One region of the Simiduia sp. 21SJ11W-1 genome, then DNA from elsewhere that is predicted to be linked to it. Evidence: predicted binding sites of a transcription regulator. Region 1 holds the regulator's gene; each other region holds the start of a gene.

Region 1 (7,233 bases):
ATGCAGATGGCAGGGCGTGTGAATTTGATTGAAAACACCCTCGATACAGACCTTACAGTCAACTTACCTGTGCTCGATAACTTAACCTTTATTGCGGCCGTTTCGGCTGGTTTGCCGGTGGCTGCGGGGGTGTTTGTGGCGAGCCGCTTGTTTGAAAAACAATTCGATCAAATGACCAGCGTGAATTACCGGGTAACTGGCTCGCTGGATAGCCCTGAAATGAAGTTTATGCAAATTTCCGATGCCCGTGGGCGGGCACCGAAATCCGGTGCCAAGCCCCGGGTTGCCCCCAAAGCCCCGGCGCCCGATGCCAATGGCGGCACCTCGGTACCTGAGCCGCAGCCAACCCCAAATCATTCTGCCAGCGATGGAGGCGAGGCCACCCGGCAACCGCAAACCTCAGACCCGCTGCCTGCGGTCGCGTCTGACGCAAGCCCCTAATGCCGGGCGCCCTTTGTAGCAGTCCTTGTATCACTACTTGTAACAACAGGCGCCAACATTGCTCTAATGGCCTGAAGTTATTGATCGCGGTGAGGTGTTGCCTGTGAAGTTGTCTGCTTTTTACTGTATGTGTGCGCTGCTGGTTTCAAGTTGTGCCTCTGAATCCTTAGGCGGCGACAGCGACATGAGTGTGGCCCAGGCCAAGCGGCTGGTGGCCGAACAGCGTGCAATGGAGACGATTCCTGATGCCGTGTGGGCTGAAATGTTGCCTGCGCTTAGCTATAAGGTGTTGTGGCAGGGAGCCACCGAGCGCCCCTTCACAGGGCCTTTGCTTGAGGAAAAGCGTGACGGCGTGTACGTGACTGCCGGTTGCAAGTTGCCGGTATTTCACGCCCGGCATAAGTATGAATCCGGCTCTGGCTGGCCCAGTTTTTGGGAAGTGTTTAACCGGGAAAACGTGGTGCTCAAAAAAGATTTCAGCTGGGGCATGCGGCGTATGGAGGTGCTTAGCAAATGCGGCGAGCACTTGGGCCATGTCTTTGAAGACGGGCCCAAACCCACGGGCTTGCGCTACTGCATTAACTCGGCGGCGTTAGAGTTTATTCCCGCACAACGCGTGATCGAAAATGCGCCGGCCGGCGCCGATTAATCCTTGTATTTGGGCAGGCGCAAATCCCAAATGATGGCCGCGCCGCGCAAGCTGAAGGCCGCCAGCACACCAATGGCAATGGCCCAGTGGGTTGGCAGCGCCATTGCATTGGCAATGAGATAGGTGAGCGCACCCAAAAGGCTTGCCGACACATAAATTTCAGGTTCAAGTATCACCGGCATTTGATCCAGCAATACATCGCGCATAACGCCACCAAACGAGGCGGTAATCATGGCCATCGCCATAGCCACAAGCCATGCATCGTGCCATTGAAGGGTTGAGTGGGCGGCCGTAACGCTAAACAGCGCCATGCCGGCTGCGTCCATCCAGATTAATGCGCGGTGCTTGGAGGCTAAAATCGGGGCAAGGAAATAAGTCAGTGCGGCAGCGGCCACACACACGTACAAATACAAAGGCTCGGCCAGCCAGAAAATGGCGGGCTTGTTCAGCACTAAATCTCTCACGGTGCCGCCACCAAGGCCGGTTACCACACCCAGCAGAATAAAGCTCATGATGTCTTGGCGTTTTTCTGCCGCAGCCAACCCGCCGGAAATGGCGAACACAGCGCAACCTATGAGGCCTGCAAAATAGAGCGTGCTTTCAAAAAGCATCAGGCGCCTACGATACTGTCTCGCAAGCAGCGAAACAGTTTACGAGCGCTTGCCGGCGGTTTGCTTTTGGCGGCTTCCTGTTTGGCGGCCCGGGCCAATTGGCGCAGCTGCTGGCGGTCGGCGGCGGGGAAATCCAGTAAGAAGGCGTTGATGGCGTCGTCGCCTTCGGCCAGCATCCGGTCGCGCCAGCGCTCGGCCAGGTGTTGTTGTTGCACATGCTGCTCAGATACCTGGGTGAGCGCGTTATAGGCTTCTTCGATGGCCTCGTGGTCTGCCTCGCGCATCAGCCTGCCAATAAACTGCATGTGCCGGCGTTTGGCGTTGTGGGTTTTGATGCGGCCCATCTCCACAATGGCGTTGCGCAATAAATCCGGAAGCGGAATTTTTGCCAGGCGCTCCTTGTTGAGCTCGCACAGCTTGGCACCCAGCGCCTGCAGCGCCAGCATTTCCTTCTTGATTTGTGTGCGGCTTTTGGGCTGCTCTTGTTCAAATTCGTCTTCGAATTGATTGTCTTGCGTCATGGTGCCTTCCGAAGTGCTAGGGCCTGCGTGCAGCCTTTGGTACAAGTGGGGTTGGGCGCGCATGGTATCTAACTTGCGGCGCCAGTGACAGGGGCTATTCGCCTTCGCCGAAGCGGTCGTTTATGAGCTCGCACAGGGCGGCCATGGCCTCGTCTGCGTCTTCCCCTTCGGTGACCAGGGTGAGCTGGGTGCCTTTACTGGCGGCAAGCAGCATGAGCGACATCACGCTTTTGGCATCAACGCGCTTGTCGCCCACACCTGCCTGTATTTTGCAGCCAAAGCGCGCTGCCAGCGTGGCCATTTTTGCCGCCGCCCGGGCGTGCAGCCCAAGCTTGTTGATGATTTCAATTTGCCGTTCCATGCTCAGTGCCCGTGATTGGCCACCAACTCTCGGTGACGTAATTGCGCTTTGGGGTAGTCGGCCATCAGTTTTTTGTGCAATTGCTCGGCGATGTATACCGAGCGGTGCTGGCCGCCGGTGCAGCCGATGGACACTGTCATGTAGCTGCGGTTGCTGGCCTCGAATCTTGGCAGCCACTTGTGAATGTGCTGGTAGATGTCGTCTAGCATGAGGCTTGTGTCTTCCTGTGCCTCCAGGAAGTCGGCCACGCCTTGGTCCTGGCCTGTTTGCGCGCGCAGCTCGGGTTTCCAGTAGGGGTTGGGCAGGCAGCGCACGTCAAACACGAAGTCTGCATCCACGGGCACGCCGCGCTTGAAGCCAAAAGACATTAATTGCAGTGCCATGGTGGTTTCATCGGATTGACGCACCCGCACTTTTACCAGATCGCGCAACTGGTGCAGGGTTAAGTTGGTGCTGTCGATCACAAGATCCGCCAAATCCACCACTGGCTGTAGCAGTTCGCGTTCTTTTATAAGGGCATCGCGCAGTGCCACGCCGTCGCGACTGAGGGGGTGCTTGCGGCGGTTTTCGCTAAAGCGCTGAATCAGCGCGGGCGAGCGCGCATCGAGAAACATCACTTCAATGTGAATGCCGCTGTCGCGTGCGTGGGCAATAATCTGCGGGAACTTGGTCAGCTCGCGCCAGGCGTTTCGGGCATCCACGCTAATGGCAAACGATTGCTGGTCGGTGGGGTCTGCCTCCAGTTGCTTGACGAGTTCCGGCAGCAGGCGCAGCGGCAGGTTGTCAATGCAGTTGAAGCCTAAGTCTTCCAGCACGTGTAGCGCTGTACTTTTGCCGGCGCCCGAGCGGCCACTGACAACAATTAATCGCGGTGTGCTTGGCTCGGTGGGCATGGTGGCAGATTCCTTAGGCTGCAGTGAGGTGTTGCACTACCCTACTATAGAGCAGCTGGTCTGAGCCAGCACTGCGCAACTCTTCACGAAATTCCTCGCGCTGAAACAGCTCGGCAAGCCTGGCCAGTGTTTGCAGGTGATCGCCATCGGCATCTTCCGGCACCAGAAGTGCGAAAATAACGTCGACGGGTTCGCCGTCAATGGCGTCGAAGTCGATGGAGTGAGACAGTGTAATCAGCGCACCGGTGGTGGCCTCGCAGTTGGCAACCCGGCAGTGGGGTATGGCGATACCGTGGCCGAGGCCGGTGCTGCCCAGGCGTTCGCGGGCAACCAGGCTGCGAAAGAGGTCGTCGGCGGCGAGGGAGGGGATATCGTTAGAGATCAGGTCGGCCAGAATTTCCAGCGCGCGCTTTTTGCTGACGCCATCCACGCCGTGTTGCACACGGCGTGGGGCCAAGAGATTTTCAAACTGCATAAATTCAACGGTGGCTTCGAAGCTTTTCTTTGTGCTTGATAAGTTGGCGATCCAGCTTATCGGTGAGTAGATCGATGGCAGCATACAGGTCTTCGGACTGAGAGTCAGCGAAAAACTCGGCGCCACTGACGTGGACGGTAGCTTCTGCCTTTTGTCGCTGTTTATCAACACTCAAAATGGCATTGATGCTGGTTATTCGGTCGTGGTGGCGTTCGAGTTTTTCAAGCTTGGTGTTGACATAGCTTTTGATGGCGTCGGTCAGGTCGAGATGGTGTCCGCTGATGTTGATTTGCATTTGCTGCTCCTTTTGTCGCTGCGTTTGCGTTGCACCCGCCCCGCATTGGTGCAATACCGTTGCGGGGCACCAATACTCGCTTGCTAAATCAGTCGCTTTCGCTCATTCGAGGCCGCGATACCGAGAGACTCCCGGTACTTGGCGATGGTACGCCTGGCCACCTGAATGCCTTGCTCTTCTAAGAGCTTGGTAATTTTGCTGTCGCTCAAGGGCTTTTTGGGGTTCTCTGCGGCCACCAGCTTCTTGATGATGGCGCGAATTGCCGTTGAGGAACACTCGCCGCCTGAGTCTGTGCTCACGTGGCTTGAGAAGAAATACTTGAGTTCGTAAATGCCCTGGGGGGTGTGCATGTACTTTTGCGTAGTCACCCGGGATATGGTGGATTCATGCATGCCAACTTCTTCGGCGATGTCGTGCAGCACCATGGGTTTCATGGCTTCCGGGCCGTGTTCGAAAAAGCCCACCTGTTTTTCAACAATGCAGCTGGCCACCTTGAGTAATGTTTCGTTGCGGCTTTGCAGGCTCTTTAAAAACCAGCGGGCCTCTTGCAGGTTATCGCGCAGGAAGTTGTTATCTTTGCTGGTGTCGGCGCGCTTTACCAGCGACGCGTAGCCTGAGTTGATACGGATCTTGGGCGCGATATCTGGATTGAGCTCCACTAGCCACCGATCCTGTTTTTTGCTGACAAAGACATCCGGGACGACATACTCGGTTTCAGCCCGGCTGATACTCTCGCCCGGGCGCGGGTTAAGGGTTTGGATCAGCCCGATGGTTTCGGCAAGCTCTGATTCCTTGAGCTTACAGCGGCGCATGAGTTGCTTGTAATCGCGGCTGCCTAGCAGGGCCAAGTGATCCTTAACAATCAGTTTAGCAGCATCCAGAAAAGGTGTAGTGGCCGGTAGTGTGCGCAACTGAATCAGCAGGCATTCCGATAAATCCTGACCGCCAACGCCTGGCGGGTCGAATTGTTGCAGCCGGTGCAGCACCGCCAGTACTTCATCGTGTTCGAGGGGGTCATCTTGCAGATCGGCGTCTTGGCCCAGGCCCTCGGTTATTTCTTCCAGAGGTGAGGCCAACAGCCCGCTGGGCTCTATGGCATCGATGATGGCCATGGCAATCACCCGATCACGATCAGACATGGGCGTGAGGTTGAGCTGCCACAGCAAATGTTCTTGCAGGGTTTCGCCGCCGCTGTCGTCGCGCTCGTAGTCGCGATCGTCGTCCGATGCCGGGCCTGCGCTGGCGGGGCCCGAGGTGTAGATGTCGTCCCAGTTGGTATCTACCGGCAGGTCGTCTGGAATGTCGTTATTCCAGTCGGCATCCATCGAGGTGTCGCTGGTGGTGTCGGTTGCGGGGGTATCCGGGGCGTTGTCGTTTGCGTCTTTGCCGTCTGGCTGGGCAGATTGGCTGTTGTCTGGGTGGTCTGCGGCGTTATCGGCGCCTGTGTCATCGCCGTCTGCCATCTCGAGCATAGGGTTGGATTCCAGCGCCTCCTGGATTTCGGCCTGTAAGTCCAGTGTCGACAATTGCAGCAGCCGGATGGCCTGTTGCAACTGCGGCGTCATGGTCAGCTGCTGACCGAGTTTTAGCTGTAGAGATGGCTTCATGGGGTAATGACTTACATCCTCTTGGTTGCTGCCCAAAACGTGGCCTTAACTCCAGCGGGCGCAACCTAAGTGTAGTCATCCGGCAATAGCGAGGCAATATTGACAAGCAAGCACCATGCCTTTATGGGTGATTTAAGGTTGGCGCGTAAAGCGTTGTTGTTCTGCGCGCCAGTGCGGTGATGTGCAGGCCTAGAGGGTGAACTGGTCGCCTAGGTACACCTCGCGTACCCGCTGGTTGGCGAGCACCGTGCTGGCATCGCCCTCGGCAATAATGTGGCCTTCGCTAACGATGTAGGCCTTTTCGCAGATGCTGAGGGTTTCGCGTACATTGTGGTCGGTAATCAGTACGCCGATGCCGCGATCTTTAAGGTGCTTGATGATGCCTTTGATATCGCCCACGGAAATGGGGTCGACTCCGGCGAAGGGTTCATCCAGCAAAATAAACCGTGGCTCGGTGGCCAGGGCCCGGGCAATTTCCACCCGACGGCGTTCGCCGCCCGACAGCGCCATGCCCAGGCTGTCGCGGATGTGGGTAATGTGAAACTCTTCCAGCAAATCTTCCATGCGCGCTAAGCGCTGTTTGCGGTTGAGCTCTTTGCGGGTTTCCAGAATGGCAAGAATATTGTTGGCCACGGTGAGTTTGCGAAATACCGAGGCCTCTTGCGGAAGATAGCCGATGCCCGCCCGTGCGCGCCCGTGAATGGGCAGGGGGGTTAAGTCCTGATCGTCGATGCTCACGCGCCCGGCATCGCTTTCTACCAGGCCCGCAATCATGTAAAAGCAAGTGGTTTTGCCGGCGCCATTGGGGCCCAAGAGGCCCACTATCTGGCCGCTGTTTACCTCCATCGATACGTCGATTACTACCCGGCGGCCCTTGTAGCTCTTGGCCAGGTTCAGTGCTTGCAACTGGCTCATTGGTCTTTTTGCTCCGCGGGCGTGCGCTTTTGAGGCTGCAGAATAACGTTGACCCGCTCCTTGCTATCGGTACGGCGGCCGGCCTCAACGGTGGCCAGGTGAATGTTGTAGTTGATTTGATCACCGGTGATCAGTGAGCCGTCTTGCTCTACGCGGGCTTTGCCTGTGATGGTGAGCTTTTCATTACCCACTTCGTACACCAGTAATTCGCCGCGGGCTTTTACCAGTGGCTTATCGATCTCGGGTTGCTGTTGAAAGTGGGCCGGTGCACCGGTGGCTACCACGCGGTAAACCTCGTTGTTCTTGCTGTAAAACACGGCTTTTTCAGCCTCGATGTAGATGCTGCCCTGTTCAATGACGACGTTACCCACATAAGTTAGAACGCCCTTTTTTTTATCTAGATCGAAATCGTCCGACTTGATGTTAATGGGCTGATCGCGATCGGTGGGCAGCGCTTGTGCCAAT
Region 2 (7,233 bases), 360 kb from region 1:
TCACGCAGTATATTGCCTTCAGCCAGTTGCTGGTGGGTGCGGTTGGTAGCAGATACCACGCGGCAAGAAACCGACAATTCACTGGTGCCGCCTAGCCGCGTAACCTGGCCGGTTTCGAGTACCCGCAGCAGGTTGGGCTGCTGGTCTATGGGCATTTCGGTCACTTCATCCAAAAACAGGGTGCCGTGGTTGGCGCGCTCAAACAGCCCGGGCTTGCGCGACACGGCGCCGGTAAAGGCACCTTTTTCATGGCCGAATAACTCGCTGGCAATCAGCTCTTTGGAAATGGCGCCGCAGTTTGCCGCAACGAGTGGGCCCTGGGCATTGGAGGCATTGTGAATCGCATTGGCGATGAGTTCCTTACCGGTGCCGCTTTCACCTTGTATTAGAACATTGGCCTGGGTTTGCGCCACTTTTTCAATTTGCTCATAGAGGGCGTGCATTGCAGGCGATTCACCCACCAGAACGCCAAAGTGGCGGGTGTACTTGCGCCTGGCGGGTTGGCTTTCGTCGGCATTGCCCACCAGCTCATCAAGCTGATCAAGGGTTACGGGCTTAAGCAGGTAGCTGACGCCTGGGCCCGCCATGGATTTGATGTTGGATTTAATGGCTGAGTGGCCGGTTACAAAGGCGATTCGCGCGGGCGTGCGATCCAGTGGCAGGGCGTTTAGCACATCAAAGCCGCTGCCATCTGGGAGCATTAAATCAAGCAGCAAGGTGTGGTATTTGGTGCGTTCAAGTTGCGCTTTGGCATCGGCCACGCAGTGGGCAATGTCTACCTGGTGGCCCATGTTTTCGAGCAGCGCCTGGGTGGCTTCGGTAAAGCTCTGGTCGTCGTCTACCAACAATACCTTTTGCATGAGCGAGGGTAGCTCCTTATGTTGATGATCTAATGGCACGATTTGATGCGCAGTGGCCTGTATGTCGTATTTGACGCCATAAGTCGCCGAACTGCCGTTATGGTGCCCTAGTTTGGTGGTAAATGTTGTGATTTCAAGGGTTTTTTAAGGAATTATGACGTGCAGCACGCTCACGTGGCTTTACCCTTTAAATGTAAGGCTGCCCTCTAGCTCTATTTCATAGGCGCGTATGAAGGCGTTCTCAATAATACCCCATATGAGTGTGAGCAGCGGGGTATCTATATTATCCAGTTCACCCGCAAGCGGCACCTTGGTGGCAATGGCACCTGTTTGATTGTTCTCTAGCAGTTGCGCCAAGCCATCGCTCAGGCCTTCAAATAGTGCGCTGAAGAAATGATCGCCATCGCGCTCTATGTCTGCACGCCAATCAAACACTGAAATTTCCTTAAGCCCAAGGCGCAAGTAGCCATCAACGGCCCCTTGATTGGCCTGCATTTCTGCGGCTATATCAAGTGTACCGGCTTCAATATCGTAAGGGGTGTAGTACTGCACCAGCGCGTCTAGCTGTTTGGCGGGAAGGGCGGCCATGGTGAAATCTACATCAAAGGTAGGCCGTGGCTCGTAGGGTGAATAGGTGCCTTTCAGCGTAAAGTGCGAAACGTTGTACAGCTCGCCTTCAAGATTAAACTGGCCGTCGAGTGTGTTGGCTACTTGCAGGCTGTTGGTGATATTTAGCAGCTGGCCGTTTAGCTTGGTAAGTGTAAGACCGCGCTGCCACTCACCTTCATTTACATACAGGTGCAATTCACCGTTTCGGATATCCAGCCTATTGATGGCAAAGGGCGCAATGCGATCTGCCAGGGCGAGCCAGGTGGTGTTTTCATCCAGCGCATTTTCGTCTGCCAGATTTCGCCCTTTGCCGTCGTGCAGGTTCAGTACCGGGCTGTGAAATACCAGCTCGCTAAGCAGCTGGCCACGTATTAGCGAGCGCCATTCGAGCGTAAGTTCTAACCTGGGCATGGTTAACAATGGGCGGGCGTCTTCCCGCTCGACTGTGTAAAGGGCGATCCCTTCAATACTATAAGCACCGCGCCAGAGGTGCAGGTCTACACCTTCTATTGCGCCACCTATTTTCGAACTGTTTGCAATGTGATTGTTTATCACTTTGGTAATGTAAACTGGCGCGTAAATCCGGGCTGTAATGGCTATCAAAGCGAGCGTTAGCAGTGCCGTAACCAGGATTTTTACGCGCCGCATGCCATTCCATTGAATGTTCATCAACACTCCCGGGCTTGTGGTGCTGGCTGCGGCGAAGGTGTGGGGGCATCGTCATCCTGCTTTCCATTGCGCTCGTGGACGGGTTTTTTTACTACGCCGGAAAACTGGAAGATCAAAAACGCGATGAGCGATAGGGTAAGCGCTATTTCATAGCGGCTGTAAGCCACACTCACGCCGATGGCGCCGGTATTCCAAAGGCCTGCAGCGGTGGCGGTGCCACCCACTTTGCCGCCGTGCTTTACAATGGCGCCGCCACCAATAAACCCCATACCACCAATCACGCCATACATAATGCGCGCCTGCGCGTCTGGGTGATCAAAAATATCTATGCCTACCAAAATAAATGCACACGAGGCGATGGCAACCAGTGGGAAGGTGCGCAAGCCTGCGCCCTTGTGGTTAAGCTCGCGGTTAAAGGCCACCGGCAGCGCCAGTAAAAACGCAACGCCCAAGTGGGTAAAGTGTGAAAGTACCAAATCGAAATCAATATCCATGGCGGTGTGCCGCTCCTAGGCTGGCGCCTCCTCTTGTTCAGCTTTTTTGGATTCTTCGTTCTTTGCCTTCGCCTCTTGCGTTTTGGTGGTTGCAGGTGCGGGGCTTAGCTGTGTGTCGTTTCCAGCCTGCGTTGTAGTGGGATTAATTTTGTCACCAATGGATTCGCCCAGCATAAAGGTGCGGTGTGGGAAGGGTATTTCAATGCCGCGCTCATCGAAGGCATATTTGATACGGCGATTGAACTCGCGCCCCAGGGCCCATTTATCATGGGCGCGGGTTTTCAGCCGCACGCGAATATTCACGGCGCTATCGGCAAATTGGTTAACACCCAGTATTTCAATGTCGTCTAGCATCATTGGCCCGAAGGTGTCGTCTTCACGGAGCGATTTGCTCACATCCTTAGCGCAGGCAATTACAGAATCGATGTCTTCTTTGTAGGCCACGCCTATGTCTGTCAGGTAATAGCTGTATTCTTTGGTGTGGTTTTCAACCACATCCAGCTCGCTAAAGGGAATGGTGTGCACTGTGCCGTCAAGGCTTCGCAGTTGAAGCTTGCGCATGGTGATCTTTTCCACCTCGCCCATGCGCCCGGCAACCTTAACCACATCACCAATTTGCAGCAGATCCTCAAGCACAATAATAAAGCCCACCAGGAAATCGCGCACAACAGTTTGGGCACCAAAACCAATGGCAATACCGAATACACCGGCACCGGCCACCAGCGGCATAATATTAATGCCCAGCTCTGAAAGCGTCATGAGTGTGAAAATAATCACTAGCACGATGAAAATTACACGGCGAATAATAGGCAGCACGGTATCTGCGCGGGCACTGCTCATAGAGCGTGCGTGGCGCATGCCATATTCTATGGCCGCGTTAGAAACCTCCCAGAACACGGCATAGAGTAATGCCAGCACGCCCAAGGTAAGTACCCAATTTAAAAGTTTTAAATAGCTGGCCTGGCCTTCGGGCAAAAACCAGCCGAGCTGCCAAATTTCTGCGATGGCCGCAATACCCAGGGTTAAGCACAGCGCAAAACCCGCAAGCGACCACACCTGAGTAATCATGCGAAGGCGATCGGGTTCGAGTGCAAACCGTGAGCGCACCTGGTTAAGTTTTCGATCTGCTGTGCGTGCAATCCAGCGGTTAGCCAGTGCCATGAGCATCAGTGAAAACAAGGCACCAATGCTTACTAGAATCTTGCCTATTTCGGAGTCGCTAAGGCCCAGGTTTTGCAACAGTTGGCTGTACTCGGTTGCAAGTGCGCCGCTGCTATCTTCAAGATGCAGTAGCTCGCTGAGGGCCAGTTGGTCTTGCTCTTCTTCCTGTTGCAGCTGTGCCAAGGCTTTTAGCTTATCGATAAAAGCCTGGCGCGCGGTTTCGCTCTCCAGTAACGCAATCAGGTCGTTTAACTCGGCGTTACTGGCGGCGTGGGTGATCTGCTCAGAGGCGTCGGGCTGCTCTGTGGCAGTTTGGGCCTGATCTGAGGTTGTTTGATTGGCGTGAATAGGGGCGCTGAGGGCCAAACCGAGCGATAGGCCAAGTACAATGCGCTGGATACCACGCCAGATATTGCGCATGCTGTTCATAAGTTCTCTGCAATAATCTGATTTCAAGTGGTGGCCGGTGAGGCCGGTTGAGAAAATAAAGGCGCTCTAGTGAGCGCCTTTGGGTATAGCCTATTAGCAGTCGGTATCTTCAGCTTTTACGCCTTCTTTAACTTCTTCACAGGCATCTTCAATATCGTTACCGATATCTTCTGCAGTTTCTTCAATGTTTTCGCCAAACTCCTCTGGGCCGCCTTCGTTAACGTCGCAAGCAGACAAAGCAAAAACAGACAGCAGAAAGGTGATCATCAACATTAACTTTTTCATCTTCATATCCTTTTCAAGATTTACGTTGTTTGAGCCAGCGGCCGCCTGAATTCACAGAAAGTGCACCGGCGTTGCTAAGCACTGTAGGTAATCCAATATGCGTGCCAACTTTTAAGTTTTTACTGAATTCTCTTGTGGGCCCCCTGTTTTAAAGGGTTCTGGCGGTGCTTGTGCAATTGTCGACGAGGTTTGTGCAGCCTGTGTGCCATAAGTACTGGAGGTTGTTTAGGTAGCCTTTACAAGCCCTGTAGGAACTGCCTGTAAATCTTGCAAAAACAGCGCTTATTGCTGCCTGCTAATTGATGGCTTGTTATGCCCTGGAGTATAGGTGAGCTATTAAGTGCAGTGATTTTCGTGCCTTTTTAGTTCGCGCTAGAGAGAGAATGATTGGTGCTGTAGGGCCTGATCTTCATGGCTTTTGGGGGGTTGAAGATGTGCGGTGGCTTGCGTTTTCATGTCAACGCGGTAAGTGGTTAAGGCGGCATGTATTTTAATGGATTAAAAAGTTGGCATACCCGTTGCAACACTCTCAGTGAACGGCGAAAAAGTTTACATCGCCATTTAGGTTTAACCATTAAATGCAAACTGAGAACAAGGAGTTCGTTATGTTGAGCTGGGTAGTAACGTTTTTAATTTTGGCATTGATTGCCGGTTTTCTTGGTTTTGGCGGTGTGGCCAGCGCGTCCTTAGGTATCGCCAAGTTGTTTTTTGCCGTTTTCATTGTGCTGTTTCTGGTAACACTGGTGGCGCATTTGTTAACAGGCCGCAGGCCGCCTATGCCGTAGTGGCTGCATTTTTTAGGCGTAGATATTCTGGGTATAAATATTGTCAACAAGGAGCTAACAATGAGTAACGATATTTTTAAAGGCCAATGGCGTCAGGTGGAAGGAAAGCTAAAGGAGCGATTTTCCAAGTTAACTGACAACGACTTGGGTGAAGCCGAAGGCAAGATGGATGTATTGCTTGGCAAACTTCAAGAGAAGTACGGCTGGACTAAGGCCGAGGCTCAAGCGCAGTTAGATAGCCTTAGGTAGTGCACTGCCACCTCGTGCATGAGTGCGTTGCGATGTCAATGTGTTCATGCGCGAGGTGGTGTGCCTCTGAACGCTTGCCGGTGTTTTCAGATGTAACGCGTTAGAGGGCTTCGTAAGGACGCTGCGTGTAAGGCTATTGAAAGGAGCTATGTAAAGTAGCTACATAAAGGAGCTATGTAATGGATATTCAAATAACAGGCCTGTTGGGCCTTTTGATTTTGATTGCTGATATCTGGGCCATATTAAGTGTGGCACAGTCGTCAGCAAAAACTGCAGTAAAGCTTGTGTGGGTTTTGCTAATTCTATTGTTGCCCGTACTGGGTTTGATTATTTGGTTTTTGGCAGGCCCGCGCGGCCGCTAGTATTTTATGCCTCCCCAAGGCTATTTATTTAGTCTCCCATTGGCCCCTGAAGGGGCCTTTTTTATGCTTGATAATAATGGCTAACTTTCATCACAAGGCTCGGCGTAAATTTATTGCCAAGGCGATGTCTGTTTGCAGTGTAAGCTTTTCAAAGGTTGAAAAATATTTTGTATTTTTCGCAAATGCAGTACAGGGTTTGGTTGAAATTTCACCAAAAAGTCGGGGTTTGGCCTTTTTTAAGGCTAAATTTGCGAAATTAAAAGTTGGCACGCTTCTCGCTACATACACAGTGCAAAGTAACCGGGTGCCAAATGGTCCCGCTGCAACTGACGTTTTAATCGCAACGTTTAGTTATTGAGCAATCAACTGGAAAGGAGTTATCCATGAAAACTGTAGCGAAAACATTAAGTGTATTGGCTGTAAGTATTGCCGCGGCTTCTGCTGTGCCTACCGCAATGGCAGGTGATCGTGGCCAAGAAATGAATGAGAAAGAATCTCATTATTTCAGCAACGGCTGGCGTGAAGGCAAGATTGAAGCTGCGGTATTATTTAACGAACATCTTAACCCCTTCGATATTGATGTAGAGGTTAACCGCGATGTGGCCTACCTTGTAGGGTCAGTATCATCTGATATTGAAAAGGATCTGGCAGAGCAGGTAGCCTTAAGTGTTGAAGGCATTAGCCAGGTTGAAAACAAGCTGACCGTTAATCAAGATGCCGCCAAGGCGGAAAGCCGCAGTGAGCGCCGCATTAAAGACAGTGAGTTTGTTAAATCTGTGAAAGACGCCACTCTGGCTGCGCAGGTTAAAATGAAGCTTTTGGCTAATTCGAACGTGTCTGGTTTGAAAATCGATGTAGATACCAAAGACCAGGTGGTAGAGCTAAAAGGTGAAGTGCCGAGCAATGCCGCAAAAGAGCTTGCAGGGCGTATTGCGGAAAATACCGAAGATGTACGCGATGTGCGTAACAAGCTTAAGGTTGTTAACAGCTAATGCCGTTGTACCGTAAAAAATCCGCGCAGAGGCGCGGATTTTTTTTGCCTGCAGTTTATTCATCTTACTTGGTAATAAAAATGCGCAGTTTATTGTTGAGTGGTGCTGGTATTCTAGTGCGGCTGGTGCTGCTATCGGAGTTTCACATTGATGCTCCTGCGCGCGCTGTAAAGGCCTCCTAAGTTTAAAGCCTTAGCCATAATTCAAGCACCAGGGTTAAGGGTGATTGGCGGGTCTGTCTAATGTCGAGCACGAAACCATGGGGCAGCAGCGCAACCTATGCTTTGCTAATCAGCCACAGCTTTTGCCTAGACCTCGATCGACATCCTTGAGAGGTT
Region 3 (7,233 bases), 1.4 Mb from region 1:
CTTCACGCGCCTGTGGCCAAGTGTGATCACCTTGGCGGCCATGCTGTTAAGCTTCGGCTGCCTGGCACTGGCACTCAAGGCAATCCCCATAGGCAATGCCTACGCCATCTGGACGGGCATTGGTGCGGTGGGCGTCGCCATTGTAGGCATAGTGTGGTTTGGCGAATCGGCAGACCTCAAAAGGCTTGCCTGCATCGCTTTGATTGTACTGGGCATTGCGGGGTTAAAACTGCTAAGCCCCGAATCACCCACCTAACCCCAGTTCACTCAACCGGTAAAAAGCATTTCAAAGCGCTTTTTTGCCCGGGCACTTGTTGTTTTTTCAGCGAGCTTTTGCACCCACCATACCTGAATAAAGGTGATGAGTATCGCCACGCCAAACACCACACAGTACTTGGTAATAAAATCCGCTTGCACGATTTTCACCAAGGGAATATGCCACAAATAAATCCATATGGAATTTCTGGCTATAAAAAGCACCAAAGGCTGGATTTTAATAAGGTGTATGAGCTGCGCAATTTTATCTATCAACAACCAAAGCACCAACGATGCAACCATGGCGTAACTTAAGTAATAGATGCCCGGCGGGTATTTAAAGCGCTGTGTAGGCACAATATAGCCGTGGCTTGTATACAAGTACATTGCAAAGGCTGCGAATACCACGCCAAAGAAAGCAATCGCCAATAAAAGCTGTGTGTGCGTTAACCTTATGAGCCGCAAGCCCAATGCAAACACCATCGCGTAGGGAATCAGGTAGTGGCTAACCTGTGAAACCACAAAGCCCGCGCCCGTAGAGATATAGGGTAAGGTCAAATAGCGCACTAGCTCGTAGGTACCAATGCCTGCCACCAGCAGCAGTAAATAAACGTGTGCTGAACCTGTTGCTTCATTGAACCTGTGCAACAGCGGCGACACCAGTGCAACCAGCAAAAACACCTTGATAATCCACATATAGCCAATGCCATCAACCAGCAGGTAAGAGCCTGCTATCTTGGCGAGGGTTAAATCACTGTTGCCGGAATCAATCAGGAAAAGCACCGCAAAATAACCGGTTAGAAATATCCATACCGGAAACACCAAACGCTTGATGCGCTTGTACACATAACTTGCGAAAGCTTCACCCGGCCGGTAGCTGAGGCCGAAAGACATGCCCGACAAGAGCACCATCAAGGGCACATCAAAATTACGCAACTGGGATAACGCATAAGGAGGGTTTACATGGGCCAAGACAATCATGGCCAGCCCAATAAAACGCAGAATATCAATTCTGTTATCGCGAGCATCCATCCGCACAACACCTTCATCCATTAAGTTTGCGCGGGAAATTATACCCACACCCCTGCCTTATGAAAGCCTTTTTGTTAACCTGTGGCCTTAAGCCCACACCAGCCATCTACCCTGCTATACCGGTGGCCAGTCAACTTTATCGGTAATTTCAAGAGTCACACCTATGCCAAACCCACCCAGCCCCCACCGCCAACCCACCTACCCCATCGGCACACCGGGCAACCCCTGGGGCAAGGCCGAAAAACTGCAATGGCAAACGCTGCAAAAAACCGAACGGCACTATGCAAAAGATGTGTTACCACGCATTGAGGCCCTGGCTGATCGCTTTAGCGTGCAACAATACGGTGAGCTCCACTACCAGGATGTCACAAGCGCGCCCGGCCACTACCCGCTGTTTGCGGTACACGCCGCCAATGCCTGCGATTTGCCTTTGGTGGTAATCACCGGCGGTGTGCACGGCTATGAAACCAGCGGGGTTATGGGGGCACTGTTGTTTTTGGAAACCGTGGCGCAAAACTACCTGCAGAATTTTCAACTGCTGGTGGCCCCCTGCGTAAGCCCCTGGGGTTATGAAACCATCAATCGCTGGAACCCGGCAGCGGTAGACCCGAACCGCTCGTTTGGCGTAAACGGCCAGGCACCGGAGGCGCAACTGTTAAAGGCCCATGTGGAAAACCTGGGCTTAACACCGCTTGCCCACATAGACCTGCACGAAACCACCGATACCGACAACTCCGAATTCCGCCCGGCGCTGGCCGCGCGCGATGGCGTGACCAACAAAAATTGGAACATACCCGACGGCTTCTATCTGGTAGATTGCAGCGCCCGCGCGCAGCCGCAATTTCAACGTGCAATACTCGATGAAGTGGCAAAAGTCACGCACATTGCCGAAGCAGATGAAAACGGCAAGCTGATTGGCACCAAGCTGTCGCAACACGGCGTGATTGAATACGCAACCCAAAAGCTGGGGCTTTGTGCGGGCATGACGCAAGCACCCTACACCAGCACCACCGAAGTCTACCCCGATAGCCCAAACGCCACGCCCGCACAATGTGCAAACGCGCAAGTGGCGGCCATTGTGGGCGGTTTGAACTTCCTGCAGCAGCGCGCCGGCAGCTAACCGGCCAGCCAATGGGCCGCAATTAACCTTGGCCAAGTGCGGCGTTTGTTAGCTACCCTAAGTGGCTCACTTACGCGGCTTGTAACACCGCAGCAATTGCGCACCGGTTGACCGGCATACACAAGCCTTATGAGCTGCGGCTATTTAAGCACGAGCCTTAAGGGCCAATGCATCTTGGCCAGCGCGTTTTCACAATGGGATCATGGGCGTGTAATCCCAATGTGGAGGCACGCCATGGAAGTTTCCCGATCCATCGCCCACTACCTGCAAAGCCGGCAAATCCCCTACCAGGTGATTGAGCATCCACCGGCCTACAACGCATTGCAAACGGCCCGCACTGCACAAATTGCCCCCATCCAAATGGCGAAAGCCGTGGTGGTGAAAGAAGACGACCAGTACATTATGTGCATCTTGCCCGCCACTCACCTGCTGGTACTAGACTGGTTAGACCGCGAGCGCGCAGGGCGCCACCGCCTGGCGCTGGAAGCCGAACTCAATGCCCTGTTTCCCGATTGCGCGCCCGGCGCCATTCCGGCGCTCGGCCAGGTGTATGGCATGAAAGTCATCTGGGACAACAGCCTCAACAATCACGATGAAATCTATTTTGAAGCCGGCGATCACCGGCATCTGGTGCACCTGGCCAAGCAGGAGCTCATGAACCTCATGTGCACCGTTGAACACGCAACCATCGCCTGCCCACAGGCGAACGCCGAGTTCCGACGCATTACCCACTAGCGGCTACATCACCTGCCCGCACGGGGCAGGTGAATCCTATTCATACCCAACGCCCATATACTTCACTTTTCCGCATTTACGCCTGGCGTTACACTGGCCAACACCGCTTTGATACACAATGGGCTCAAGAGAGCCAACATTCACACAGCATTACCAGCCCAAGGAAAGTTATGACCAGAGCCGCGAACGCAGCATTTGAATCACGCCAGGCACAATCGGAAACACGTATTGTGAAGGCCATCTTTCCCAACACCACCAATCACCACAACACCTTGTTTGGCGGCCAGGCGCTCTCGTGGATGGATGAAGCCGCGTTTATTTCCGCCACCCGCTTTTGCCGCAAACCGCTGGTGACGGTGTCAACCGATCGCATTGATTTCAAAGAGCCCATTCCCGCGGGCACTTTTGTGGAGCTTGTGGCAAGGGTGGCGCAGGTGGGCCGCACCAGCCTGACGGTGCGGGTGGATATTTTTATTGAAAGCATGTACGCAGACGGCCAGCACCAGGCCATTAGCGGCGAATTTAAATTCGTCGCAATTGATGATAATCGCCGCCCGACGCCAGTATTGGATTAGCAACCTAAAATGACTGAACTGAAAAACGTTTTTAAGAACCTGCCCGATGCCCGCGCCAATGAAGTCTTTGAGCAATTGGCAGGCGCCGGCAACTGCAAAATTGAACGCATAGTAAGCCAGGGCCAAACAACACCTGCAGGCGAGTGGTACGACCAACCCGGCACCGAGTGGGTACTCGTGCTTGAGGGCGAGGCCCTATTGGAAATGGACAACGGGCGGCAGCATCACCTACATGCCGGTGATCACATCACGCTGCCCGCCCACTGTCGCCACCGAGTGGCCTGGACAAAACCAGACGCAGCCACCATCTGGTTGGCCGTGCACTACACCGATTGAATCCAACCTAAACAAGCGCTACAGACGCTTTGCAGGCACAGCCCGGCAGCACTACAAAGCGGCGTACATTTTTGTCACATCGTCCATATTTTTTAGCATGGCATCGGTGGTGCCGGTGATCACGAATATCAGGCGATCACCGGTGAGCGACATCAAGCCGTCGAAGCCTTTGCTGGCGTAGGCAAAGTGGCCAGAAACCCTGCGCAGCTTCAGCACAATGTCTTCAGTGTTGAGGGGGTTTTCTTCCAGCAGGCCAAGCACGGTTTCGTATTCCGCCAAATCTTCATACAGCGCCTTAATACGTTCTTCACCGCCCAGCTTTAAATAGTAGGCGAAATAATTTTTGGCAATGCGCTGGGAGAGCATTCGCTGGCGCCCGGATATATTCACCACCTCACCCTTATTGGAGCCGGAAAGTTTTTCCAGCGCTTGTACATAGGCATGGGCACTGGCCAAAAGTGCGTCACTTTGCACCAGCAACAATTCTGCATTGCCGGGTGATACCGGCGCCTCGGCAAGGGTTTTATAGCCAGCCCAAAGCGCGAGAACTTTTTTCAGGTCACCGCTAATGGGGCGCGCACCGGCAAAACGCTGCAACACAGCGGCGTTGGTTTCAAACTGCCTGATAGCGCGCGCCATTGTATCCGGGCCTTTGTGTTTATCCGGCTGGATCATACTGAGCAGGTAACTCTGCGCTATGCGTTGCGACAACATGCGCTGTTGGCCGGCACGATCTATGGCCTCACCCATGCTGGTTGCCAATGCTTGGCCGGGCACAAGAGCGATTAACACGCCCAATAGTAGAAATTGTAATGCTCTCATAGTGGTTTCCTCGTGAAGGCTCATCGCGCAGCGGAATATCTGTGCACACAGGGCAAGAGCAGGTTCCATGCCAGCAAAAGATGATTTGTACGCCAGGCCCATTGATAGGCGCCTAATCCCTTGGTGGGAAGCCCCGGCGCTGATGTATCAGGTATTGGGCTAAGTCACTGCTTCGGTGCGGGCTGCACCAATTGAAGGGCTATTTCGATTTTGAGTGCACCAAAAAATTCTTTTTTTCCCAAACTGTGCGCCAATACGAAACAAGCGTTCATGCTTCAACGCTATATTGCGTGCCGTGAAAGGCACGCTCACATGGCCCTGCGTGTGACACAGGTTGGTAGCGCATGCCGTTAACATTTCACCCCACGGCCCGAAACCACTAGGTTTGTTTAACATCAGCCGCGTCTAATGCGCGCTCAAACCTCAGGCGCGTATCGCATCTGGCACATTAATTGATAGGCCTTAAACAAAAGCTGCGGCCCGATGCACAGCCGGGCGGCAAATACAATAATTTTCATCGGTTATATTTTCTAACTATTTCCAACTACAAGACCAAAGAGAGTCACACATGAAAAAAATGCTACTCGCTCTATCTACCTCCCTCCTGGCAGGCACCGCCTATGCAGATTCCAGCCTGGAAACCTTCATGAAAAACAGCCAAACCAAGCTCGACCTGCGCTACCGTTTTGAAGGCGTTGAACAAGAAGGCTTTGTTGAAGATGCCGCAGCTAACACCTTGCGCACGCGGCTGAGCTTTACCTCAGGCAGTGTGAGCGGCCTGAGCATGGGCCTGGAATTTGACGACGTGCGCCACTTGGGCAGCGATGACTTTAACAGCACAGGCAATGGCAACGGTGCCTACCCGGTAGTGGCAGATCCACGCGGTACAGACTTAAACCAATGGTATGCAAAATACACAACCGGGAGCTTTACCGCTACCGGTGGCCGTCAGCGCATAGTGCTAGATGATCAGCGCTTCGTGGGCGGGGTGGCCTGGCGCCAGAATGAGCAAACCTACGATGGCGTTAGGCTGCAAGCAAAAACCGAAATTTTTGCCGCAGACTACAGCTATGTGGCTCAGGTAAATCGGATCTTTGGGCCAGAGGGCAACGGCGCAACCATCAACGGTGATGTACACCTGTTGAATGGTGCCTGGTCTATTACTGAAGGCCAAAAAATCGTGGGCTTTTACTACCACATGGATTTTGAAGATGCCGCGAGCGCATCCAACCAAACCCTTGGCGTTCGCTACCAAGGCAGCTTCGACCCCTTCAGCATCACCGCAAGTTACGCCACACAAAATGAAACCGGCGATGCGCCTGTTGAATACAGCGCCGACTACTTCCTGATAGAGGCCAGTGCAAAAGTCAGCAGCCTAACCGCAACCGCTGGCTACGAAATACTGGGTTCTGATAGCGGCATAAGAGCCTTTCAAACACCCTTGGCAACCGGGCACAAGTTCCAGGGCTTTGCAGACAAATTCCTGGGCACCCCCGCCAACGGCATTGAAGATGCCTACATTGGCGCAGCCATGCCCATTGGCCCTGTTAAGGTTGCCCTGACCTACCACGACTTCAAAGCCGCCGAAGGTAGCGCTAAGTACGGCACCGAATGGGATTTGGTTGTGGCCTACGCCGTTAACGAGCAGTTAAAAACCCTGATTAAATTTGCAGACTACAGCGCAGACGACTACGCAACCGATACGCAAAAAATCTGGTTCCAGGTACAGCTGAGCCTGTAACGGGCCAGTTGTATCCACTTAGGGTGCCATATAACTGCTAGCACCCACCTCACAGAAATTTTTCTTTCGCCCCCTTCTTGGGGGCTTTTTTGTGCTCGACATTGCGGCATTCATGCACCAGCAAATTGCAGCCTGCAATATTTACGCGCGCCAACCCGGCACCTGCGCCACAATTAAATGCACTTGCAAAGCGTTCCGGCGCGGCCTTCAGCACCAACTTCATGCACGCACTAGTTGGCGCAATTAAAGTCGCACCAATTCAGTGAAAAACCGGCATCAAAATACAAATTAACGTGTACACAGGTAAGTTGGCACAAGCCTTGTATTGGTTATGGGGAGTTATGGAAATAAAACGAATTCATACAGACCAAATTAGCGCGCAATACGCAGAGCGCAACAAACGCCAAGACTTTAAAACCTAAAAAATACTTACAAAGCTACAGGAGTGTCACATGAGAAGCGTTAAAACCCTGATCACAGCCCTGGCCTTAAGTTTAAGCCTTGCCAACACAAGCCAGGCCGCAGAGCCTGAAAAAGACGAGCTTAAATTTGGCTTTATCAAGCTTACCGATATGGCGCCACTGGCCATTGCACTGGAAAAAGGTTTCTTTGAAGAA
Region 4 (7,233 bases), 770 kb from region 1:
CCATACTGCTGGCCATCTGCTTTTGGCCAGGCAGGGTGACGGTAATGAGGGCGCGGTGCAGCTCAAGCAGCTTAAGTACCCGGTAGATATCCTCAGGTTCCGTAAGCCGCTGGGTTACCCCTTGTTCGTGATCTACCCCCATGATTCAGGCTTGTGCATAGGTGAGTGCCTGTTTGCCGGCATTGTGATTGCCTTTGTTGTTGTAAAGGGAGGTATCTGCCGACTGGCCCTTTAGGGCGCCCATCAATCGATTCACTGCCCGCTGGCTGCGGGCCAACAGTTTTCCGTTTATTTCGTTTTCGCGCTTACAGGCCAGAATGTTTTCTTCAATGGCGTGCCATTGGTGCAACAGCTTTTCATCGCGACAGCGTGAAAGCAGTAGCCGCCAATGTTTATCGTCTACAGGTAATTTTTGATCCGTTAGCAGCGCACGGCGCCTGCGGGCCGCTTGGTCGAGGGCAACCAGTTCTTGGCTTTTCTTTTCGATGATTGAACTTAATGCGCCAAGATTACGTTGGCTTAAGGCATCGGTTTCCTGGCTCAATAACGCCAACAGCTGTGTGGCTGCACGCAGTTCTTGTTCTATTACTTTGGCAATTTGAAAGGGAAGCGGGGTGGCCATAGTGCTTGCTCCATAGGGTGAATAGCCGGGTTCACCTAAAGCAGTTGCAAGCGGCGTGCCTAATTAGCAGAAAGGGGCGAGGGCTTAGAAACCCTCGCTGCTAAGAATTTTGTCGGCTAAGCGATCGGCATTAACGCTGTAGCTGCCATCGGCAATGGCGGCCTTTAGCTGCGCCACGCGCTCTTCGTTAACCTCGGGCGCCTGGGCAATGTTTTCCTCAAGCTTTTGCAGGCGCTGTGCTTCTGTGCTCAGTTGCACGTTATCGCGCGCCGGTGCTTCGGCCTCTGCAGGAGGTTGGTTTGAGCGTTCTGCACTCTGTTTTTGCAGTGCACGCTGGCTTTGTTGTGTATTCAGGTTGTTAAGGCCTGTTTTTGGGTCGATAACCATAATTACCTCGATCTTTACACCCGTTCAGTTTGTGATGTTTGTGCCTGTGGGCAAGCCCTGTAGGCATTTCGCTACGCTGTCATCACGCTTGCAGGCCGTGCCTGCGTGTTAAACAAACAGCCTGCCGGCCGGTATTTAACCCGGGTGATTTGGCTGTTTGTCGCCATTTATCACCCTGTAAAGCCTTGGCGCTCACGCCCGTATGCCGGCAATCGCACTAAATCTGCTTCTACAGCTGGGTATCGGCCGTGGGCTCAGAAACTTTAATGCCAATTTCGCTATTTTTTTAGCCACATCTATGGTCAGTATAGCTTTGTTGCCACGCTATGGCTTAGGCCCCTGGCACCCGCTTGCTGGAGGCTCAAAAGGCGCCCTACATCGGCACTTCTACGCGCCCCTCGGCCACTACTTTGGCGCGCACCTTGCGGTTAGAGCGGTTGTTGCTAACAGGAATTTGCTGGCCCAGGCGCCCGTTGGCCAGTGCGGTGCCTGTCATCAGTACCTTAAGCCCCCCGGCGGATGCGGCAATTTGCACGCTATCGCCCCTGCGGATCACCATGGGTTCATTTAACTGATTGATTTTTATAGGAAAGCCTGCCTTAAGTTGCCTTCTGGTTTCTTTGCCAATGGCGGCTTCCGGGGTAAATAGGGCGCCTGAACGTATTTCTGCCAGGTTAAATGCCTTGAGGGCCACATCGGCCGGTTCTATCACATCGCCCCGGCCGAGGGGGCGGCGGGTAACCACTACCTGCTGCCAGATTTCCGCCTGGCCCTTAAGGTAAATAGACCAGGGCGCCTGGCTTTCACATTTCACCAAAACCGACAGGTTACCGCCGTTGCTAGGCGGATTGGCGAGATCTAGTGTCAAATTTTCGTCGCAGGCTTTGAGCTGCAGGCGGTTGTCTGGCAGATCTATGGTCACATTCACATCTGCGTGCGGGTACTGGCGCTCATAGTGCTTGATCATGGCTGCCGCTGCGTTATCGGCTACGGGCTGCCATTGCTGCCAGGCAGTGCTGGCGCTGGCGGGCGCAGAGATGAAGGCGATAATAAAAAGCCACTTACACTTCATGAGGTTTGGCCTATGCTTTGTTCTAGTGCTCAAGGTCGGCGGTGACAGGCCGATACAGAGCATGTATTGAAGAGTGATTTGCCGCAGGCTGCATTCAATTGCAGCATTAAAACGCGCCAATCAACTCGCTGTATGAGGGTAAATGCAACTTGTATGCCGTAGAGCGAAGCGCCGTAATCTGGGCTATGTTTAAGGCAGGCAATAGACTCAAGTGCGTTCAGGATGGGGGCCGTAATGGCAGGAGTGTTAGACAGCGTTAACCAGCGTACCCAGCTCGTTGGGCAAAATCGCCTAGAGCTTCTGCTGTTCAGGCTTGCGGGCAAGCAGCTGTATGGCATTAATGTGTTTAAGGTAAAAGAGGTGCTTCAGTGCCCGCCGCTCAATGCTATCCCCAAGCGCAACCCGGTTGTGCGGGGCGTTGCCCATATTCGTGGTGGCACTATATCCATCATGGATATGAATCAGGCAACCGGCCACGGTGCATTGACCGACATTCAAAACTGCTTTGTGATCATCACTGAATACAACCGCTCAACCCAGGGCTTTCTGGTGAAGAAAGTAGAGCGTATTGTGAATATGAACTGGGAAGACATTCATCCGCCACCCAGAGGTTCAGGCAAGGAAAACTACCTAACCGCAGTGACGGAAGTGGAAGGGCAGTTGGTTGAAATCATTGATGTGGAGAAAATTCTGGCAGAGGTTTCGCCAATCAGTGAAGAAATTACCGCAGGTGTCATTGAAGATGGCATTGCCGAGCGGGTGGTGCAAAAGCATGTGCTTATTGCCGACGATTCAACCATCGCCAGAAAGCAGATCCAGCGGGTTATTGAGTCTATGGGGCTTAAAACCACCCTGTGTAAAGACGGGCGTGAAGCGCTGGAGTTCTTGAACGATATGGTGGCCCAGGGCAAGAGCGTTACCGAAGAACTGCTGTTGGTGATTTCCGATATCGAAATGCCAGAAATGGATGGCTATACATTTACTGCAGAGGTGCGCGCTACACCTGCGTTGAAGGATTTGCACATTATTTTGCATACATCTTTGAGCGGTGTATTTAACCAGGCCATGGTGAAAAAAGTGGGGGCGGATGATTTTCTTGCAAAATTCCACCCAGATGACTTGGCAAGGCGGGTTAATGAGCGCGTTAAATCCATGTGTGGCGAAAGTATGCTTGACGAGGAGTAACAAGTTGGCCTGGAGGGCTTGTGGTTGCCATTTGACGCCGCACACACTGGCAGTGCACATCAGGGGGGTGCTATGAGCATTCCCACACGTACTGGGCGGGATTCGCTAAATCCCGCCCATTTTTCCGCTTTTCGGGATTTCCTTGAGCGCGCCTGCGGTATTTTTCTTGCCGAAAATAAGCAGTATCTGGTAACTACCCGCATACTTCCGCTGTTAAGCCACCATGGCTTAAATGATCTAGGCGAGCTGGTGCAACAGCTATCTTCTAATCGCTATACGTCGCTGCGCGACATTGTGATTGATGCAATGACAACCAACGAAACCTTTTGGTTTCGCGACACTTACCCCTTTGAGCTGCTTAAAAACACCGTATTCCCGGAGCTTTTTGCAGAACAGGCCAGCGTGAGCATTTGGTCTGCTGCCTGTAGTTCAGGGCAGGAGCCCTTGTCTATCAGTATGGTGGCCGAAGAGTCTGCAAAATTGCACAACCTGCGCATTGGCAGCAATTTAAGTATTTTAGGTACAGATTTATCCCCGTCTATGCTCAAGGCCGCGCGCGATGCCACCTACGATAAAGGCACGGTAATGCGTGGTTTATCTGCCGAGCGTTTGGCCCAGTTTTTTGACGCCTTGCCCGATGAACAATGGCGGGCCAAGGCTCAAATTTCCCAGCGTATCCGCTACAAGCCCATGAATTTACAGGAAAGCTTTGGCGGGCTTGGCAAGTTTGATGTGGTGTTTTGCCGCAATGTGCTGATTTATTTTAGCCACGAACTTAAGCTCGATATCCTCACCCGCATCCGCCGTGTATTAAAACCCAATGGCATTTTATTTCTGGGTGCCTCAGAAGGCCTTGGCGGTGCTTCAGAGCTGTTTGACATGGTGCATTGCAACCCCGGAATTCTCTACCGCGCCAAATAGCCTCTGCGTGGCGCAACTGCCGCGTCTTTTTACTTCCTGTCTTGCTAGCCTGCTGCACATGCCTTGCCGCTGCACCTCCTTGCCGCCGCACCTCCTTGCCGCAGCGGAAATAACTTGCCGCTTTCCTGAAACAAAGGCCTGCCCATTTAACATTAAGTAAATATTTATCTATGTAAAACAATGGCTTATAGATGGTGAGCAGGCTGGCACAGGGTTTGCTCTATAGCGGTATAGCGCACAAATTTGTGTAACGTGTTTGAGTGAGGAGTACACCATGGCCATCAGTTTTGCCGAGACCACAGGCTTTTTTGAAACAACCCTGGATCTGCGTGCCAGGCGAGCCGAGGTACTGGCCAACAATCTCGCCAACGCGGATACCCCTCACTACAAAGCGCGCGATATCGATTTTAAGGCCGAGCTCAATCGGCAGCTTAGCGGTAAGCAGCGCGAGGGCTTTGATCTGGCGCGCACCCAATCGCGCCACCTGGCCGGCCAGCAAAGTGTGAGTGGTGAAGAGTTGCGCTACCGGGTACCGCAGCAGCCCTCGGTTGACGGCAACACGGTTGAAGAGCAAGTAGAGCACGGCCAATACATGGAAAACGCCCTGGCATTCCAGGCCAGTTTCACATTTCTCAACAGCCGCTTTAAAGGGCTGATGAATGCGGTTAAAGGGGAGTAATTATGTCGCTTAATGCCATCTTCGGAATTGCCGGTAGCGGCCTGAATGCCCAAAGCCTGCGACTGAATACCACCGCCAGTAACATGGCTAACGCCCAGTCGGCGGCCTCCAGTTACGATCAGGTGTACCGCGCGCGCCACCCTGTGTTTACCACGGCGCTGAACAATGCCCGTGGCGGGCTCATGCCCACTGCAATGGCAGAGGAGGCCAATGCCGGCGTACAAGTGCTCGGCATTGTGGAAAGTGACGCACCCTTACAGCAGCGCTACGAGCCTAACCATCCATTAGCCAATGAAGACGGCTATGTGTTTTACCCCAATGTGAATGTGGTTGAAGAAATGACCAACATGATCTCCGCCACTCGCAGCTTTCAAACCAACGTTGAAGTTATGAACTCCGCCAAGCAGATGATGCAGCGCGTGTTAACCATGGGCCAATAAGAGGGCAGCAAGATGTCTGGAATTAGTAACATTGGCGGCGTGCTGGATCACTTGGATATTGGTTCGAAAAACAAAGACGCGCCAAAAAGTAATGAGCTTGGCCAGGCGCAGTTTTTGGAATTGCTGATGGTGAAGATGCAAAACCAGGATCCGCTCAACCCCCAGGAAGATACAGAATTTATTGCAGAACTTGCGCAATTCAGTGAGTTGGAGGAAATGGAAAAGCTAAATACCAATTTCTCCAGCTTTTCGAATGTCATGATGTCTAATCAGGCATTGCAGGCATCATCTTTGGTGGGCCGAAGCGTCACAGTGCCCACAAATAATGCGAGCCTGGCAGCCGGCAACGTGGTGAGTGGCAGTGTAACTATTCCCGCCAGCACCAGCGATGTGAATGTGAATATTTACAGTGAATCTGGCTCGCTTGTGGAATCAATTCCCGTGGGCTACCAGAGCAAGGGCGAAATGGTATTCCGGTGGGATGGCATGTACCTGGAGGTAAACGGTGAGCTAACCGATTGGGCCAGCCAGCTCCCCAACGGTGCTGCGCCCGGGCAGTATAAATTTGAAGTGATGGCGAGTATTGACGGCGAGCCCACGCAGTTAGATACCGCATTAAGTGCCAATGTGAACAGTGTGACCATTGGTTCAAACGGATCCTTGACGTTGAATCTGGCAGGCATTGGGCCTGTATCAATGTCTGATGTAAAACAGTTTAACTAGCCTTAGAGCAGGGTATTACAATGCCATTCAATACAGCGTTAAGCGGCATTCGTGCAGCAAACTCCGATCTGAAAATTACCGGCAATAATATTGCAAACGCCAGTACCACGGGTTTTAAGAGCTCTCGGGCGGAATTTGGTGACGTATATGCCACCACTATTTTGGGGGCGGGCGTTAATACCATCGGCGGCGGTGTGCGTTTGCAAGAGGTATCGCAACAGTTTAGCCAGGGTAATATCAGTTTTACCGAAAATGAGCTGGATCTTGCCATCAGCGGCGCCGGATTTTTTATCTTGAATCAAGGCGGCGATCAACTTTATACCCGCGCAGGTACCTTTGGCTTAGATAAAGACGGCTATATTGTGAACAACACCAATGGCCGCCTGCAGGGCTTCGGCGCTGATATCAACGGTGTCATTGGCGGCGTTGTGGGCGATATGCAAATCCAAACCGGCAATCAGCCACCACGGCAAACCACTTTGGTGGAATCTGCGTTGAATCTGGATGCCAACGCGCCTGTATTACAGCGCTCAGGTACCACCATTTTGACAAATGGCAATGCCATTGGGGTTACTCAGGTTGGGCTGCAAAACGCCACTACATCCACGGCTGCGTCTACAAACTTTGCACTGCCAGGTGCGGGGTTCGATTTTAATGCCAATACCGTAACCTTTGATATACAGCTGGCCGGAGCGACCTCCGGCAACAATGGCACTGTGTCTATTACTTTGAATACTGCCAACGGCGTGCCTGCCAATATCAACAACTTTAACGATTTGCGTACCCTTGAAGGCGTGATTAACGGGCAAATTTTTTCACCCACCTTGCCGCAAACCCCCATCGATGTTTTGGCCGTGGCCGTAGATGATGGCGGCGGTAACTACCACCTGGAGTTTCAGGCGCTGCAAGATGGCGAGCCCTCGCAGGTAACCTTGACCAATGGCAGCGGCAATGCTGGCGTGCTGGGTTTAGCCGGCGCAATTGGCGCGGGCAGCATTCAGGATAACTCCGGAACGCCCGCTGTTGATAATGGCTACCCATTGCAATCTATTGATGTGGTAGGGCCAAATCAAACCATTACCTACACCAGTGCAGAGGGCCAAACAGCCAGTGAAATTGCCTCGGAAATGAACGGGCTTGCCGGCGTCACTGCAACGGCAACTACCACCGCGCGCATTGTGGCAGCCGGCTACAACAATGCCGC

What was found. The regulator sigma-54, encoded in region 1, starts transcription at its own class of promoters, with help from an activator protein. The targets are predictions, from matches to a motif close to TGGCACANNNNTTGCNNT.
Region 2: the regulator sigma-54 is predicted to act here: its motif matches at 5,015-5,032, upstream of L1F30_RS02950 (DUF1328 domain-containing protein).
Region 3: the regulator sigma-54 is predicted to act here: its motif matches at 5,317-5,334, upstream of L1F30_RS15775 (alginate export family protein).
Region 4: the regulator sigma-54 is predicted to act here: its motif matches at 2,223-2,240, upstream of flgA (flagellar basal body P-ring formation chaperone FlgA).

What each region holds. Positions count from the first base shown of each region.
Region 1 covers NZ_CP090959.1:1,027,501-1,034,733, forward strand. The annotation lists gene L1F30_RS04510 (YhdP family protein) at 1-441, shown strand, start outside; gene msrB (peptide-methionine (R)-S-oxide reductase MsrB) at 545-1,090, shown strand; gene L1F30_RS04520 (trimeric intracellular cation channel family protein) at 1,087-1,701, opposite strand; gene yjgA (ribosome biogenesis factor YjgA) at 1,701-2,222, opposite strand; gene L1F30_RS04530 (HPr family phosphocarrier protein) at 2,317-2,583, opposite strand; gene rapZ (RNase adapter RapZ) at 2,586-3,476, opposite strand; gene L1F30_RS04540 (PTS sugar transporter subunit IIA) at 3,490-3,951, opposite strand; gene hpf (ribosome hibernation-promoting factor, HPF/YfiA family) at 3,956-4,246, opposite strand; gene L1F30_RS04550 (RNA polymerase factor sigma-54) at 4,330-5,853, opposite strand; gene lptB (LPS export ABC transporter ATP-binding protein) at 6,043-6,768, opposite strand; gene lptA (lipopolysaccharide transport periplasmic protein LptA) at 6,765-7,233, opposite strand, start outside.
Region 2 covers NZ_CP090959.1:670,945-678,177, forward strand. The annotation lists gene L1F30_RS02925 (sigma-54 dependent transcriptional regulator) at 1-860, opposite strand, end outside; gene L1F30_RS02930 (DUF748 domain-containing protein) at 1,041-2,138, opposite strand; gene L1F30_RS02935 (MgtC/SapB family protein) at 2,138-2,632, opposite strand; gene L1F30_RS02940 (mechanosensitive ion channel family protein) at 2,648-4,222, opposite strand; gene L1F30_RS02945 (hypothetical protein) at 4,316-4,507, opposite strand; gene L1F30_RS02950 (DUF1328 domain-containing protein) at 5,113-5,292, shown strand; gene L1F30_RS02955 (CsbD family protein) at 5,353-5,541, shown strand; gene L1F30_RS02960 (PLDc N-terminal domain-containing protein) at 5,721-5,903, shown strand; gene L1F30_RS02965 (hypothetical protein) at 5,980-6,261, shown strand; gene L1F30_RS02970 (BON domain-containing protein) at 6,287-6,895, shown strand.
Region 3 covers NZ_CP090959.1:3,573,606-3,580,838, forward strand. The annotation lists gene sugE (quaternary ammonium compound efflux SMR transporter SugE) at 1-256, shown strand, start outside; gene L1F30_RS15745 (acyltransferase) at 268-1,335, opposite strand; gene L1F30_RS15750 (M14 family metallocarboxypeptidase) at 1,451-2,407, shown strand; gene L1F30_RS15755 (aminoacyl-tRNA deacylase) at 2,642-3,142, shown strand; gene L1F30_RS15760 (acyl-CoA thioesterase) at 3,313-3,717, shown strand; gene L1F30_RS15765 (cupin domain-containing protein) at 3,727-4,053, shown strand; gene L1F30_RS15770 (type IV pili methyl-accepting chemotaxis transducer N-terminal domain-containing protein) at 4,105-4,875, opposite strand; gene L1F30_RS15775 (alginate export family protein) at 5,444-6,616, shown strand; gene L1F30_RS15780 (hypothetical protein) at 6,666-6,839, opposite strand; gene L1F30_RS15785 (CmpA/NrtA family ABC transporter substrate-binding protein) at 7,069-7,233, shown strand, end outside.
Region 4 covers NZ_CP090959.1:1,800,523-1,807,755, forward strand. The annotation lists gene L1F30_RS07930 (flagellar brake protein) at 1-142, opposite strand, end outside; gene L1F30_RS07935 (flagella synthesis protein FlgN) at 146-622, opposite strand; gene flgM (flagellar biosynthesis anti-sigma factor FlgM) at 707-1,009, opposite strand; gene flgA (flagellar basal body P-ring formation chaperone FlgA) at 1,383-2,081, opposite strand; gene L1F30_RS07950 (chemotaxis protein CheV) at 2,316-3,266, shown strand; gene L1F30_RS07955 (protein-glutamate O-methyltransferase CheR) at 3,339-4,187, shown strand; gene flgB (flagellar basal body rod protein FlgB) at 4,462-4,866, shown strand; gene flgC (flagellar basal body rod protein FlgC) at 4,869-5,306, shown strand; gene L1F30_RS07970 (flagellar hook assembly protein FlgD) at 5,319-6,029, shown strand; gene L1F30_RS07975 (flagellar hook-basal body complex protein) at 6,050-7,233, shown strand, end outside.